One region of the Pandoraea pnomenusa genome, then DNA from elsewhere that is predicted to be linked to it. Evidence: predicted binding sites of a transcription regulator. Region 1 holds the regulator's gene; each other region holds the start of a gene.
The links. The regulator HrcA, encoded in region 1, represses chaperone genes, less so after heat shock. The targets are predictions, from matches to a motif close to TTAGCACTCNNNNNNNNNGAGTGCTAA.
Positions count from the first base shown of each region.

Region 2: groES (co-chaperone GroES) is a predicted target of HrcA. The motif match lies at 2,561-2,587, and genes of this name have one in related genera.
Region 3: rpoH (RNA polymerase sigma factor RpoH) is a predicted target of HrcA. The motif match lies at 3,167-3,193, and genes of this name have one in related genera.

Region 1 covers NZ_CP009553.3:1,101,668-1,106,684, reverse strand. The annotation lists gene LV28_RS48645 (collagen-like protein) at 1-1,244, opposite strand, end outside; gene hrcA (heat-inducible transcriptional repressor HrcA) at 1,547-2,575, opposite strand; gene LV28_RS29105 (NAD kinase) at 2,693-3,601, shown strand; gene recN (DNA repair protein RecN) at 3,624-5,017, shown strand, end outside.
Region 2 covers NZ_CP009553.3:1,444,217-1,449,233, reverse strand. The annotation lists gene LV28_RS30620 (LysR substrate-binding domain-containing protein) at 1-363, shown strand, start outside; gene groL (chaperonin GroEL) at 498-2,144, opposite strand; gene groES (co-chaperone GroES) at 2,194-2,484, opposite strand; gene LV28_RS30605 (porin) at 2,932-4,035, opposite strand; gene LV28_RS30600 (ABC transporter ATP-binding protein) at 4,159-4,914, opposite strand; gene LV28_RS30595 (branched-chain amino acid ABC transporter ATP-binding protein/permease) at 4,914-5,017, opposite strand, start outside.
Region 3 covers NZ_CP009553.3:4,861,065-4,866,081, reverse strand. The annotation lists gene LV28_RS45775 (cytochrome ubiquinol oxidase subunit I) at 1-1,489, opposite strand, end outside; gene cydP (cytochrome oxidase putative small subunit CydP) at 1,479-1,799, opposite strand; gene rpoH (RNA polymerase sigma factor RpoH) at 2,193-3,131, opposite strand; gene LV28_RS45760 (nuclear transport factor 2 family protein) at 3,354-3,737, shown strand; gene ybiB (DNA-binding protein YbiB) at 4,009-4,989, opposite strand.

The DNA.
Region 1 (5,017 bases):
CCGACCGGGCGTCCCTGCACGAAGGCCTGCGCGCGCATCGTCGAGATCGCGCCTCGCACGTTGCGGTTCACGTAGATGTTGTTGATGTTCGTGATGTTGGTGTTGCGTATCACCGTCGTGCGGTTGATATTCGTGATGTACGCGGAACTGGCGTGATAGGCCGGTCGATAGACGTCATGCGGTCCCAGCGCGAACCATGCGAGTCCCACGCCGCCGGCGGCAAACGCGACCCCCCAGGCATTTCCACCGCTGCTGCCATTGACCCAGCCGACGAGCGCAGGCGCGTACACCGGACGCACCGCCACCGGTCCCGGCACCCAGCACCAGCGGGCATCGACGTACGCCCACCGGCCATAGTGATACGGCGCAAAGCCCCAGGGCGCATCGTCGACCCAGGTCCATCCCCACGGATCGACCCAGGTCCAGTGGCCCGTGCGGTAAGGCGCCCAGCCCGACGGCACATCCGAAGGCACCCACACCGCGCCGTAGTCCGGCGTCTCCTGCCAGGTGCCGTAATCGTCGAGACTCTCGTAGCCGGTCATGTCGCGCGACACGTAGCGGGCCGACACGGAGGCGTCTTCCCGGGCGTCGAGCTGCCGCACCCACTGGTCGAACGCATCCGCGCGCGAAGGCCCGGCGGGCTGCTGCGTCAGATTCTGCCCCACGAATGCCACCCGCTGGCCCTGCTGCAACGGCACCGACGCGCCCTGCCCGTACACGGTGGCCGCGCCACGCGACACGCTCACGGTCGTCACGCCATTGGGATCGACGTCGAGGCGGTACTCGCCGGCTTGCTGCGGGACGAAAGCGAGGTTCGGCGTGTCGATCTCGTAAGGCTGATTCGGGTCATAGCCGCGCAGACGCAGCCCGACCGTGCCCTGCGTTACGTTCAGTTGCACATTCTGGTCGGTGACGGCCGAGAGCGCGACACTCGTCGACGCTCCCAGGCGCACCGCCGCGCCACCCACGCGCATTTCCGCGCGGCTGTTGCGATCGACCCAGACGGCGTCGCCCGTGGTCAGCGGACGGTTTCGCTCGGCGTAGCGCCAGTCGCCCGTGCCGTCCGGCGAGAAGGTCACGGTGCCGTCGAATTGACTCAGACGCGCCACACGCCCAGGGGGGTCGGCGCTCTGCGCCTGCGCGAAGGCGGGCATGCCCGCCACGCCAAGCACCCCGAGCGCCAGCCCAACGCCGACGACGCCGAGTTGGCGGACCGCGGTCCGCCAGGAAATCAGGGGGTTCATAAAGACTCCGAGGCCCTTCGGGCAACGCGCCGATCAACGGTGCCGGCATGCCACCTTCATTCTTCTGTCCGAATCCTTCGGCGAACCTGACACCCGCCATTCCGGGGACTTCGCCGCAAGTGACACCTCGAGCGTAAGCCCCTCGCGTGTGACAGCGTGTAAAGGAATGCTACGGGCATGTAACCGGAAGCCCCGGCCGGCATCGCGCGGCGGATCGCTGCGCCGGGGCGGCGGCCGATGGATGGCGTGCACGGGCCGAAGTGGCGACCCGGACGCCCGGGCGACGCGCGCCACGGGGCCCATCAATGCTGGCTAAGCGCGTTGGACAGGAGCTTGGCGGTGATGTCGACGATCGGAATCACACGCTCGTACGCCATGCGCGTCGGGCCGATCACGCCCAGCGTGCCGACGACCTCGCCGTCGACCTCGTAAGGCGCCGTCACGACTGACATCTCCTCGATCGGCACCAGATTCGACTCGCCGCCAATGAAGATCTGCACCCCCGAGGCACGGCTCGACACGTCGAGCAACTGCAGCAGACCGGTCTTGGACTCGAACACGTCGAAGAGCTTGCGAAGCCGCTCCATGTTCGACGACAGGTCCTCCACGCCCAGCAGATTGCGCTCGCCCGAGATCAGCACGCTCTCACGGCTGGTGTCGGCCATGGCATCGCTGCCGGCCTGCACCGCCGCCTGCATCAGCGCGCTCATGTCGGAACGCAATGCGTCGAGCTCGCCGCGCAAGTAAGCGCGCACCTCATCGAAACTGTGGCCGCCGAAATTGGCGTTCAGGTAGTTTGCCGCCTCGACCAGTTGCGCCGGCGAATAATCCTTTTCGGTCAGGATGATGCGGTTCTGCACGTCGCCATCAGGCGTGACGATGATGAGCAGCACGCGCTTTTCGGACAACCGCAGGAATTCGATCTGTCGGAAGGTCTGGCTACGACGCGGCGTGAGGACCACGCCGGCGAACTGCGACAGATTGGAGAGCACCTGGGCCGCGGAGGCGACCAGCTGTTGCGGCCCGGCCGGTTGCAGGCGGTTCTGCACCTGAGACGCGAGATGGTGCACGGCATCTTCGAGCGGACGCACCGAGAGGATCGTGTCGACGAACAGGCGGTACGCGCGTGGCGTTGGCACCCGCCCGGCCGACGTATGCGGACTGGCCACGAAGCCGAGGGCTTCCAGATCCGCCATCACATTGCGGATCGTCGCCGGCGAGAGGTCGAGCCCCGAGTATCGGGAAAGCGTGCGCGAGCCGACCGGCTGGCCATCCGCGATGTACCTTTCGATCAGGGTTTTGAGAAGCGTTTGCGCACGTTGATCTAGCATGGCAAAAATTGTAACGCGAAATATGCATACGCGGCGTGCGGCAAACCCCGAGGCGGAAACCGCCGCGGGCCTTGCGTGGCGATGGTTGCTGTCATCGACTTATGGTGTAATGGCGGCATGAAAACTGGGAGCCCCTTCAAGACCGTGGCGCTCGTCGGGAAATATCATGCCGACGGCGTTGCCGAACCCCTGCTCACGCTCGCGGCATGCATCGCCCAGCGCGGGCACCACGTCGTCTTCGAGCGCGACACGGCGCACAACATCGGTGCGGCCGCCGATCCTTACGGAACCCTCGACATCCAGGAAATCGCCACGCAGACCGACGTGGCGGTGGTCGTGGGCGGCGACGGGACGATGCTCGGCATCGGCCGTCAGCTCGCGGCGTCGAAGGTGCCGCTCATCGGCGTGAATCATGGTCGCGTCGGCTTCATCACCGATATTCCGCTCGACGAGATGCGCCAGGTCGTGCCGGCCATGCTCGAAGGTCACTTCGAAGCAGAGCAGCGCACACTGCTGGCCGCGCGCATCGAGCGCGATGGCAAGACGCTTTACGAAACGCTGGCGTTCAACGACGTGGTCGTCAATCGCTCGGGCATCTCCGGCATGGTCGAGCTGCGCGTGGACGTGGACGGCCGCTTCATGTACAAACAGCGCTCGGACGGGCTGATCGTGGCCACCCCGACGGGCTCGACGGCTTACGCGCTCTCGGCAAGCGGGCCGATCCTGCATCCGCGCCTGGGCGGCGTGGTGCTCGTGCCGATCGCCCCGCACGCCTTGTCGAATCGCCCCATCGTGCTGCCGGACTCGAGCGACATCGTCATCACGATCACTGGCGGACGCGAGGTCGGCGCCAACTTCGACATGCAGTCGTTCGCCGAACTGCGGCAGGGCGACCAGATTTTGGTGGGCCGCTCCGAGCATCAGGTGACGTTCCTGCACCCGGTCGGCTACAACTACTACGCCACGCTGCGCCGCAAACTGCACTGGAACGAGCATATCTCCGACGAAGATACGCCGCAGAACTGACTCCACGCCTCATCGATATCCCATGCTACGCAGTCTCTCGATTCGCGATTTCGTGATCGTCGATCGTCTCGACCTGGAATTCTCCGCCGGTTTCACCGTGTTCTCGGGGGAGACCGGCGCGGGCAAATCGATCCTGATCGACGCGCTGGCCCTGGCCATGGGCGAGCGTGGCGACGCCAGCATGGTGCGCACCGGGCAAACGCGCGCCGACATCACCGCGGAGTTCGCCGCCGACGCCGAAGCGCGCCCCGATCTCGAAGCCTGGCTGCAGGCGCAGGCGCTCACGCTGGAAGAGCACGGCGGCGTGCTGCTGCGCCGCGTGCTCGATTCCGGCGGCCGCTCGCGCGCCTTCATCAACGGCACGCCCGCCACGCTCGCGCAGCTCCGCGAGCTCGGCGAGATGCTCGTCGACATTCACGGCCAGCATGCTCACCAGCAACTGCTTCGCCCCGACGCCCAGCGCCGGCTGCTCGACTCGCACGCAGGCGCCACGGCGCTGGCCGCCGACACCGCGGCCGCGCACAGGGAGTGGCGCCGTCTCGTCAAGCGTTGCGAGGAAGCCCACGGGCGCGACCGCGAGTTGCAGCTCGAACGCGAGCGCCTCGAATGGCAAACGTCCGAACTCGACAAGCTCAATCCGCAGGAAGGCGAATGGGACGAGGTGAGCGCCGAGCATCGGCGTCTGTCGCACGCAGCAAGTCTCATCAACGGCGTGCAGGGCGCGCTCGACGCGCTGGCCGAAGCCGACGGCGCCATCGTCCCGTCGCTGGGCCACGTGGTGCACCAGATCCGCGAACTGGCCGAGATCGACGCCGGACTCGCCGACACGCTCGCCGCGCTCGAGCCCGCCGAGATCCAGCTTCGCGAGGCGGTTCACTCGCTCACGCACTACGCGCAGCGCATCGATCTCGACCCGGAGCGGCTTGCCGTGGTCGAGCAACGTCTGGACGCCTTGCATTCGACCGCACGCAAATTCCGCGTTACGCCCGAGCAGTTGCCCGCCGAACATGCCGAGCGCCGGGCCCAGCTCGCCGAACTGACCGCGTCGCAGGACATGGCCGCGATGCAAGCCGCCGCCGACGCCGCGCAGGCGGCCTATCTGAAACTGACAAAGACGTTGTCCAGGGAGCGCGCCAGGGCGGCGGCGTCGCTCGCGCGCGAAGTCACGCGCGCGATGCAGGACCTGTCGATGCCGGGCGGACGCTTCGAAGTCGCGCTCAGCCCCACGACAGAACCGCAATCGTTTGGCATGGAGACGGTGGAATTCCTGGTGGCCGGCCACCCGGGTGTACCCACCCGGCCGCTGGCGAAAGTGGCGTCGGGCGGCGAACTCGCACGCATCAGCCTCGCGTTGCAGGTGATCGCCAGCAGCGCGAGCCTCACGCCTACGCTGATTTTCGACGAGGTGGATTCCGG
Region 2 (5,017 bases), 340 kb from region 1:
GACTGGCAGGTTGCGGCCGGCTTGCCGCCGCACGAGCCCACGCGTGGACCGATCTTCGACGATTCGGGATTGCTGCTGCGCGCGGCGCTCGCGGGGCAAGGCGTTGCCACCACACGCAGCTTGCTGGTGCGAGACGCACTCGCGTCCGGGGAACTGGTGCAGATCGGCGACATTCAGGTGCCGCCCAGCCTCGAGTATTACGTCAGTTGGCGTGAGAACCATCCGCGGGAGCGTTCCATTCACGCGTTCTGGCAGTGGATGCAGGCGCAGATCGCCGCCACGACGCCGCAGGTGCCACCGGCAATCGGCGGCGCGGGTATGGATACCGCAACGCCCGGCACGCCAACCCGACCGGCTCGGTAGGCGAAAAAAAACGGCAACGAGTCCCGAAGAACTCGTTGCCGTTTTGGCGCGGGCCGGCGTGATCGAGACCACGGGGCCCTGCGACCGGGCAGTGGGCGCCTCGCGGCGCCCGGTCAAGCCGTCTCTCGCGAGACTTACATGCCCATGCCCATGCCGCCCATGCCGCCCATGTCACCCATGCCGCCAGGCATCGGTGCATCTTCCTTCGGCAGTTCGGCGACGGCGCAGTCGGTGGTGAGCATCAGGCCCGACACCGAAGCGGCGTTTTGCAGTGCCGTGCGGGTGACCTTCGTCGGGTCCACGACACCCATTTCCACCAGGTCGCCGTACTCGCCGGTCGAAGCGTTGTAGCCGAAGTTACCCTTGCCTTCCACGACCTTGGCCACCACGACGCTGGCTTCTTCGCCACCGTTCGTGACGATCTGGCGCAGCGGCTCTTCCATGGCGCGCAGGACGATCTTGATACCGGCGTCCTGGTCGGGGTTGGCACCCTTGATGCCCGACACGGCAACGCGAGCACGCAGCAGAGCGACACCGCCGCCCGGGACGATGCCTTCTTCCACGGCAGCGCGGGTGGCGTGCAGCGCGTCTTCCACGCGTGCCTTCTTTTCCTTCATTTCGACTTCGGTCGCGGCGCCGACCTTGATCACGGCAACACCGCCGGCCAGCTTGGCCACGCGCTCTTGCAGCTTTTCACGGTCGTAGTCGCTCGACGCTTCTTCGATCTGAGCGCGGATCTGCTTGACGCGCGCTTCGATGTTCGCGGCTTCACCGGCGCCATCGATGATGATGGTGTTTTCCTTGCCGATTTCGATGCGCTTGGCCTGGCCCAGTTCGTTGAGCGTCGCCTTTTCCAGCGTCAGACCGATTTCCTCGGCGATGACCTGGCCGCCCGTGAGGATGGCGATGTCTTCCAGCATGGCCTTGCGACGGTCGCCGAAGCCCGGGGCCTTGACGGCGCAGGTCTTCAGGATGCCGCGGATGTTGTTGACCACCAGCGTTGCGAGGGCTTCGCCTTCGACGTCTTCGGCGATGATCAGCAGCGGACGGCCGGCCTTGGCGACTTGCTCGAGCACCGGCAGCAGGTCACGGATGTTCGAGATCTTCTTGTCGAACAGCAGGACGAACGGGTTCTCCAGGATCGCGACTTGCTTTTCCGGGGTGTTGATGAAGTACGGCGAGAGGTAGCCGCGGTCGAATTGCATGCCTTCGACGACGTCCAGTTCGTCCTGGAGCGACTTGCCGTCTTCGACGGTGATCACGCCTTCCTTGCCGACCTTGTCCATGGCGGCGGCGATGTAGTCACCGATCGAGGTGTCGCTGTTGGCCGAGATCGAACCGACCTGAGCGATTTCCTTGTTGGTGGTGCAGGGCTTGCTGATCTTGCGCAGTTCGTCGATGGCGGCGGTGACGGCCTTGTCGATACCGCGCTTGAGGTCCATCGGGTTCATGCCGGCGGCGACGAACTTCATGCCTTCGCGGACGATCGACTGGGCGAGCACCGTGGCGGTGGTGGTACCGTCACCGGCGTTGTCGCTGGTCTTGGAAGCCACTTCCTTGACCATTTGCGCGCCCATGTTCTGGAGCTTGTCCTTGAGTTCGATTTCCTTGGCGACCGACACACCGTCCTTGGTCACGGTCGGGCCGCCGAAGCTGCGCTCGAGCACGACATTACGGCCCTTCGGGCCCAGGGTCACCTTGACGGCGTTGGCGAGGATGTTGACACCCTCGACCATCTTGGCACGAGCGGCATCGCCGAAAACGACTTCTTTAGCTGCCATTGCAATAACTCCTTGAATACTTTACGTAGATGTCCTGGGGGAGACAGACTTAGGCGGCCACGACGGCCATGATGTCTTCTTCGCGCATGACCAGCAGTTCCTGGCCATCGACCTTCACGCTTTGGCCGGCATACTTGCCGAACAGAACGCGGTCGCCCACCTTCACGTCGAGTGCGATCGCCTTGCCTTGATCGTCACGCTTGCCCGGGCCGACGGCCAGGATTTCACCCTGGTCCGGCTTCTCGGCAGCGGCGTCCGGGATCACGATGCCCGATGCGGTCTTCGTTTCGTTGTCCAGGCGCTTGACAATAACGCGGTCATGCAAGGGACGAAGGTTCATTACAAGCTCCTCTTTCTCTCAATGAGATCGTCAAAACAAATATGCAATCGTTTGCATATGCTATGAATTCATGGCGTTAGCACTCTGCGCCAACGAGTGCTAATTATAGGGACGGGGTTTTACGATTTCAAGACGCGGGGTTTTCCCGGAGGTAAAAATTGGGCGAGCGGGCCTGGGCTGGAGGCGAATTCTGAATGTTGATCACTCAACGCGGGGCTCGCCAGATCGACGACCGAGACAAAACTTGTGAAATCAATGACATACGAGGCAGCCGCAGCCGTCACCCTCGCCGGGTGTAGGCGATAACGACTGGCGATGCGACGAACGACGACGATGTCGACGGTCGCTTTCGTGCGGGTTCGGCTTCGCGTCGTCCCGGAGCGCCCGGCCGGCGACAGACGCCGCGCGCCGGGCGCGGGGCACCGGCACGCGATTCCCGAGGCGAGGTCAGAATGTGTGACGAACGCCCAACATCACCCCCAACTGGTTGCCACCCATGGCCGGAGACGCGGGCACGACGGTCGCGCCGCTAACCGAGAAGTTACTTTGCGCGCCGTTCGTCAGGAAACCGGTCTGGGCGTACACGGCAGTGCGTTTTGAGAGGCTGTAAGTTGCACGGGCAACATACATGATCGAATGGACGCTGGCGTCCTTGCTGTTGTAGTAGACGACTTGCGCATCCACCTGCAGCGGCACACTGACTGCGTATGACGCGCCAAGATAGAACAGGTTTGACGACACGCTCGTCACGTCGGAGTGAATCCATCGCCCGATCCATCCGCCACCGACCTTGACCGGTCCGAGCACAAAATAGCCGTTGGCGACCAGCCGGCGGTCGCGGCTGCTTGCGCGGGCCATCGCGTAACTGGCTGTCGGTGCGATCGTCGCCGGCGCGGAGCCCGCGCCCCCACGCTGTTCATCGAAGGCTACAGCCGCGCCCCATTTGGCCGCGTTGTACTTGAGCATCGCCGAGATTTCGCGACACGCGAGAAAGTTGCCTGCGGTCTGGCCGGCACAGCTCGTCGAATCGCGACCGGTCGAGTACTCCGCACCGACCGTCAGGCCATTGAACACGCCCTTATACGCAAGGCTATTGTCGTTACGCGGGTTTGGAATGAAGCTGTCGTATGAACCCATGCTGTAGATCGCCGGTCCGATCACGTCGGAATCGAGCAGCGACAGGTACGTCATACCGTACTGGCGCCCGATCGTGATCGTTCCCCACTTGCCTCCGAGACCGACGAAGGATTGGCGCCCGAACAGACGGCCGCCCTGTGCCGATGTGCCGTTGTTCAGCGCGAACCCGCTTTCCAGTGTCCATAGCGCCTGCAATCCGTTACCGAGATCTTCCGTGCCACGCATTCCCCAGCGCGAGGGCAATGTGGCGGTATTCGTCGGAACGCGCACCAGCGTCCCGCCTTGTGGCGTGGCGTGTGTCAGGTATTCCACGCCAGTATCGAGCAGGCCATAGAGTTGAACATTCGATTGCGCGTTGGCAACACTTACCACTACCGTGCTCGCCATCGCGGCGGCAAGTATCAGACGCTTCATTGGTTGTCTCCAAACATTATTTATTAGTATTACTACTTATTTTTTAGTTGCCTCCCGAGATCTCCTTGTCTCCGGTTTCCTCCCTCAGCCTGGCTGCTTGTCTTTTTGTCGGTAGGTGGTTTATCAAGCGTCGGCAGTGGCTTTCCTGGCCAGCCCCAGATACGTTTCAATGACCTTGGGATTGCTCGCAAGCGCTTGCGCCGGACCTTCCAGGGCCAGCTCACCGGTTTCGATCACGTACCCGTAGTCCGCCACCTGCAATGCGGCACGGGCGTTCTGTTCGATGAGCAGGGTTGCCACGCCGGTCTTGCGCAGGTCGCTGATGATGTGGAAGATTTCTTTCACGATCAGCGGCGCGAGGCCCAGGCTCGGCTCGTCCAGCATGAGCAGCTGCGGCTTGGCCATCAGTGCCCGGCCCACCGCCAGCATCTGGCGCTCCCCGCCAGACAGCGTCCCGGCCTGCTGCACACGACGCTCCTTCAGGCGCGGGAACAGCTCATAAACCACTTCCATCTGGTCGAGGAAGTGCTTCTCCCCCGCCTTCTTGCGTCGATATGCGCCCAGCAGCAGGTTGTCCTCGACGGTCATCGTCGAGAACAGTTCGCGCTTCTCCGGCACCAGACACATGCCGCGCGATACGCGCGCTTCGATCGTCAGCGCCGACATCTCGTGCCCGAGATACATCACGCTTCCCTTGCTCGACCCGTTGTGCGGCAGCGCGCCCATGATGGCGTTGAGCATCGACGACTTGCCCGCGCCATTCGGACCGATCACGGTGACGATCTGCCCCGCCTGCACGCGCAGATGCGCCCCATGCACCGCCTCGACTTTGCCGTATGCGACGGCGAGGTCCTTGACCTCAAGAATCGCGTCTGCCATCACTCCACTCCTCCAAGGTACGCCTCGAGCACCGCCGGGTTCTTCTGCACGTCTTCCGGCAGACCCTCGGCAATCTTGGTGCCGAATTCCATCACCACCAGGT
Region 3 (5,017 bases), 1.6 Mb from region 1:
TCAGGAACATTTCAATGACGAGCAGCGCGGTGTAGAAGACGATGAAACCCGCGAGGCTCAGATAAAGGTCGGTGGCCGAGAGCGACGACGTCGAGAGATGCGTCGGCAAAATGCCGGCAATGGTCCACGGCTGACGACCCACTTCCGCGACGATCCAGCCGAATTCGGCGGCGAGCCACGGCAGCGGAATCGCCCATACGGTCCAGCGCAGGAACCAGGCCGAGCGCGGCTTGAGCAGACGACGACGTGCGCACAGCCAGAACGCCCACAGGAACGTGAAGAGGAACAGGAAGCCCAGGCCGACCATGATGCGGAACGACCAGAACACCGGCGCGACCGGCGGGATCGTGTCGTTGGCGGCCATGAGGATCTGCTCGGGTGTGGCGTCGACCACGTTGGGCTTGTACTTCTTGAGCAGAAGGCCGTAACCAAGATCGTCCTTGTACTTTTCGAACTCGGCCTTCACTTCCGGCGACGTGTCGCCGCCGCGCAGCTTTTCAAGCGCCGCGAAGGCAAGCATGCCGCGCTTGATGTTGTCCTTGTGCTCGTCGCGCAGCTGCGTCAGACCGATCACCGGCGTGTCGATCGAGCGCGTGGCGATCAGGCCCATGGCCCAGGGAATCTTCACCGCGTAATCGGTGCGCTCTTCCTTCTGGTTCGGGAACCCGAACAGCGTGAACGATGCGGGCGGCTTGGCCGTTTCCCACTCCGCTTCGATCGCGGCGAGCTTGACCTTCTGCACTTCGCCGGTGGTGTAGCCCGATTCGTCGCCCAGCACGATGACCGAGAGCGTCGATGCGAGACCGAAGCCCGCAGCCACGGCGAACGAGCGCAGCGCGAAGGGCACGTCGCGACGCTTGAGCAGATACCACGCGGAGATGCCGAGCACAAACATGGCGGCGGTCACGTAACCGGCCGAGAGCGTGTGCACGAACTTCACCTGGGCGACCGGGTTGAAGATCACCTCCCAGATGCTGTTGAGCTCCATGCGCATGGTCTCGTAGTTGAAGTGCGCGCCGACCGGATTGTTCATCCAGCCGTTGGCCACGAGAATCCAGAGCGCCGAGAGGTTCGAGCCGAGCGCCACCGCGAACGTGGTCGCCAGGTGACCGATGCGCGAGAGCTTGTTCCAGCCGAAGAAGAACAGGCCGACGAACGTGGCTTCGAGGAAGAACGCCATCAGTCCTTCGATGGCGAGCGGCACGCCGAAGATGTCGCCAACGTAGTGCGAGTAATACGCCCAGTTGGTGCCGAACTGAAATTCGAGCGTGAGACCCGTGGTCACGCCCATCGCGAAGTTGATCAGGAAGAGCTTGCCCCAGAACTGGGTCATGTCCTTGTAGATCTGCTTGCCGGTCATCACATAGACCGACTCCATGATGACAAGCAGCCACGACAGGCCGAGCGTGAGCGGGACGAACAGGAAGTGATACAGCGCCGTAGCGGCGAACTGCAAGCGCGAGAGGTCAACGACTTCGCTACTGATCATGGCGGACACCTTGACTTGGGGTGGGGGACTGCGCTTCTACTGCCTGCGGCCCGATCAGGGCGCGGGCCACGACGTCCGGCGGCAATTGCATGTGCTTGGCCATCGGTGCGTCGAAGAACGCATGTTTCAGAATGAACAGGAGTACGACCTTGATCGCGAGAACGATCAGGATTTCGAACATGAAACGGGAAGGGCGGTTGCGCCAGCGCCTGACCAGCCAGGCGACGACGCCGGAGGCAACGGGGCGCGGCGCGACTGCGGGCGCGGCCGTGGCGGGAGGCTTCAGACTGCTAGGAGAGTGGGTGTCCATCCGTGACGGCTCCTGGCGTCGAAAGTCGTGATGTCGGAAACAGCGTCGACTTCCGGCGCATTGTGCCTTAACGCTTGAAAATGTCAAACCGCGGAGCGCGGGGGCGGATGACACGCAGATGACGCTGGTTCGATGCGGATCTGCCGCCGTGACGCACGGCAGATGGGAAGCGGATTCGAGACAAGGGTCCGGCGCGCCGAACGGCCCCCGGGCCGTCCTTCGCACGCAGCATGGCCACGTACGATCCGATTCTATCGGTGCGTCCCGCCGGCGACCTTGCGATGCATCAAGTCCTGAGCGAATGGGCGATGAACTTTCGAAGTCCAATAAAAAAGCCCCGTGGATCTCACGGGGCTTGATGGCCGGCGGCAGGGGCGCTGCGGCGCGGTCGACTTATGCGTAGGCCTGAAGCGCGCCTTTCATCTTCTTCATTGCGGCGACCTCGATCTGGCGAATGCGCTCGGCGGACACGCCGAATTCTTCCGCCAGTTCGTGAAGCGTGGCGCCGCCACTGCCGTCGTCGGCCACCGACAGCCAGCGGGCCTCGATGATGCGACGGCTGCGCGGGTCGAGTCGGCCGAGCGCGGTTTGCAGCCCGTCGCTTTGCAGGTGGTCGCGCTCGCGTGCGGCGATGACGGCGGTCGGCTCCTGATGCGAGTCGGCCAGGTACGCGATCGGAGCGAAGCTGGCGCTCTCGCCGTCGTCGCTGTGACCTTCGAGGGCGATATCGCCGCCCGACATACGCGTTTCCATCTCGATGACGTCTTCGCGCTTGACGTTCAGATCGCGGGCGACCTGATCGATCTCTTCCGGCGTGAACGCTTGCAGGCCTTGCTTCTGGCTGCGCAGGTTGAAGAACAGCTTGCGCTGGGCCTTGGTCGTGGCAACCTTCACGGTGCGCCAGTTCTTCAGCACATATTCGTGAATCTCGGCCTTGATCCAATGCATGGCGTAGGACACGAGCCGAACGCCCTGGGCGGGGTCGAAGCGCTTCACGGCCTTCATCAGGCCGATATTGCCCTCCTGGATCAGATCCGCGTGCGGCAGACCGTAGCCGAGGTAGTTACGCGCGATGGACACCACCAGACGCAGGTGCGAGAGCACCAACTGGCGGGCGGCTTCCAGATCATCGTTCTCGCGCAGACGCTTGGCGAGCGACTGCTCTTCCTCGGCGGAAAGCAGGGGAATGCGGTTGACGGCCTGAATGTAGCTGTCGATATTGCCCAGACTGCCCGGCAGCATCAACGCGGACGGGGCAAGCGCAAGGGCACGCGAAGTCGGCGCCGTGCCGGTGGCCGGCGTCGTCGGATGCAAAGTGGCGGCAGTACTCAAGTGGTGGACTCCTGGTTAGCCTCTGGGAAAACATTTTAGCACTCTCTTTCGGTGAGTGCTAAACACGTTAGAACCCTTACCGGACGGGAAGTTTCCGGCGTCTCGGGGTTTTCCAGCACCCTCCGTCAAACGGGAGAAGTCACTGGCGCAAACGTCACGTGGATGGTGTAAATTGCAACCCAAGCCGCGAGCGTTTAATGGTGGCGAAGATGGGAGGACAGCATGGCCGGAAAGCACATTGACGCGGTACGGGAACTCGAATCGGCGCGCTTCGACGCGATGGTCGAGTGCGACGTCGAACAACTGGATGCCTTGCTGGCAAGCGATCTTCATTACGTTCATTCAAACGGCAAACGAGAAACCAAACGCGAGTTTCTCGACGCGCTCAGTTCCGGGCGCCGGCGTTACATCGACATCGACGTCAAGGCGCAGGAATTGCGCCAGTTCGGCGACACCGTGGTCGTGACAGGCAAACTCCGCGTGGAGCTGGAGACCGCGACCGGCTCGCTCGAATCGCAGATGACCTACACGGCGGTCCATGTGTTGGAAGCGGACGCCTGGCATCTCATCTCCTGGCAGGCGACGCGCATGGCGTCGGCCGATTGACGCCATGCGCTCAGTCCGGCCCTCGCCGGACGCACGTCTCAATACGTAATTTTTGACGAATTTCGGAACAAAACGTTCCGAGAAAGATGGAATTCGTGTTTGGCTGCAAGCGATTGTTGCGTTTATCGGGCGCAATGCATCGAATTGCGCTCAAATGATGGCCAATGCCGGCATATCCGACGTATCCGGTGGGGGATGGCGGTAGCCGGGTGCATCAGGGAGACATGCCCGAGCGGGTGCGGGCGCCCCCGAAGCGCGTGTACGTGGTCGCTCAGGTCCGCGACCCGGGCGTGTCGAGCCGCAACGCCAGACGGATCACCGCGACCTGCCGGGCGATGGGCGCGGGAATCGGAACGTCACCCGCCAGCACCGCTTCGATCCACCGGGCGGTCGCGCGGGCGTCCGCGGCAGGGAGCGCCGGCGGTGTGCCGATGGCGCCTTCTTCGGCGGCCTGCCACAACGTAGGCACGCCGTCGCTAAAGCCCTCGATGGCCGCCTGACGACGGGCATCGGCGACCGGCTCGCCTTCCGTGCCGCGCGCGAGCAGCACGCCGGGAGCGGGGCTATTCGCCGGATCGGAGAACAGTTCGCCGAGCGTTTCACGATACTCGGGATGGGTGTAGTTCACCAGGCGCAGCGCCGGACCGGCGAACGGCTGCAGCAACTTCACCACCGTGTGCCCTGAATTGCGCACGCCGAGCACGGCCCGCATCTCCAGCAAACGCTCCAGCGCGGGCGACAGCGCCGCGATTGGCAGGTATGCGACACGTCGGTCGCGCAGCGCCGCTTGCGCGTCCGTCGCCGAGCCGCACGGGGCGTGCCCCAACTCAGCAAAGATGGCCTGGGTGCCAACACGATTCGCGCCGCTGTGATGCTGACCGTGCACCAGCACCGGAATGCCGTCGCGGGCGAGCAGCAGCGCAAGCAGCGGCGTCAGGTTGGGCTGCTTGCGCGCGCCGTTGTAGCTCGGCAGCAGAACGGGCGGCGGCGCGTCGGCGGGGGCGACGAGCGGGGTGAAGGTGGCGTGAGCGGCGTCGAGCATGGCGCGCAACTCGACCGGTGTCTCGCCCTTGATGCGGTACGCGATCAGCACGCCGCCCAGCTCCGCCGGGGCCACACGTCCGGCGAGAATGGCGTCGAAGAGTTCTCGCGTCTCGTTGGCGGTGAGCGCGCGCGCGCCCTTGGCGCCCCGGGCGATGGTCTTGAGCAGCGGCGCGCAGGCGAAGGGAGCGAGTGGGGCGGCGGCGGTCATGGCACTTCGGTGTTGTGTCGTACTGGGC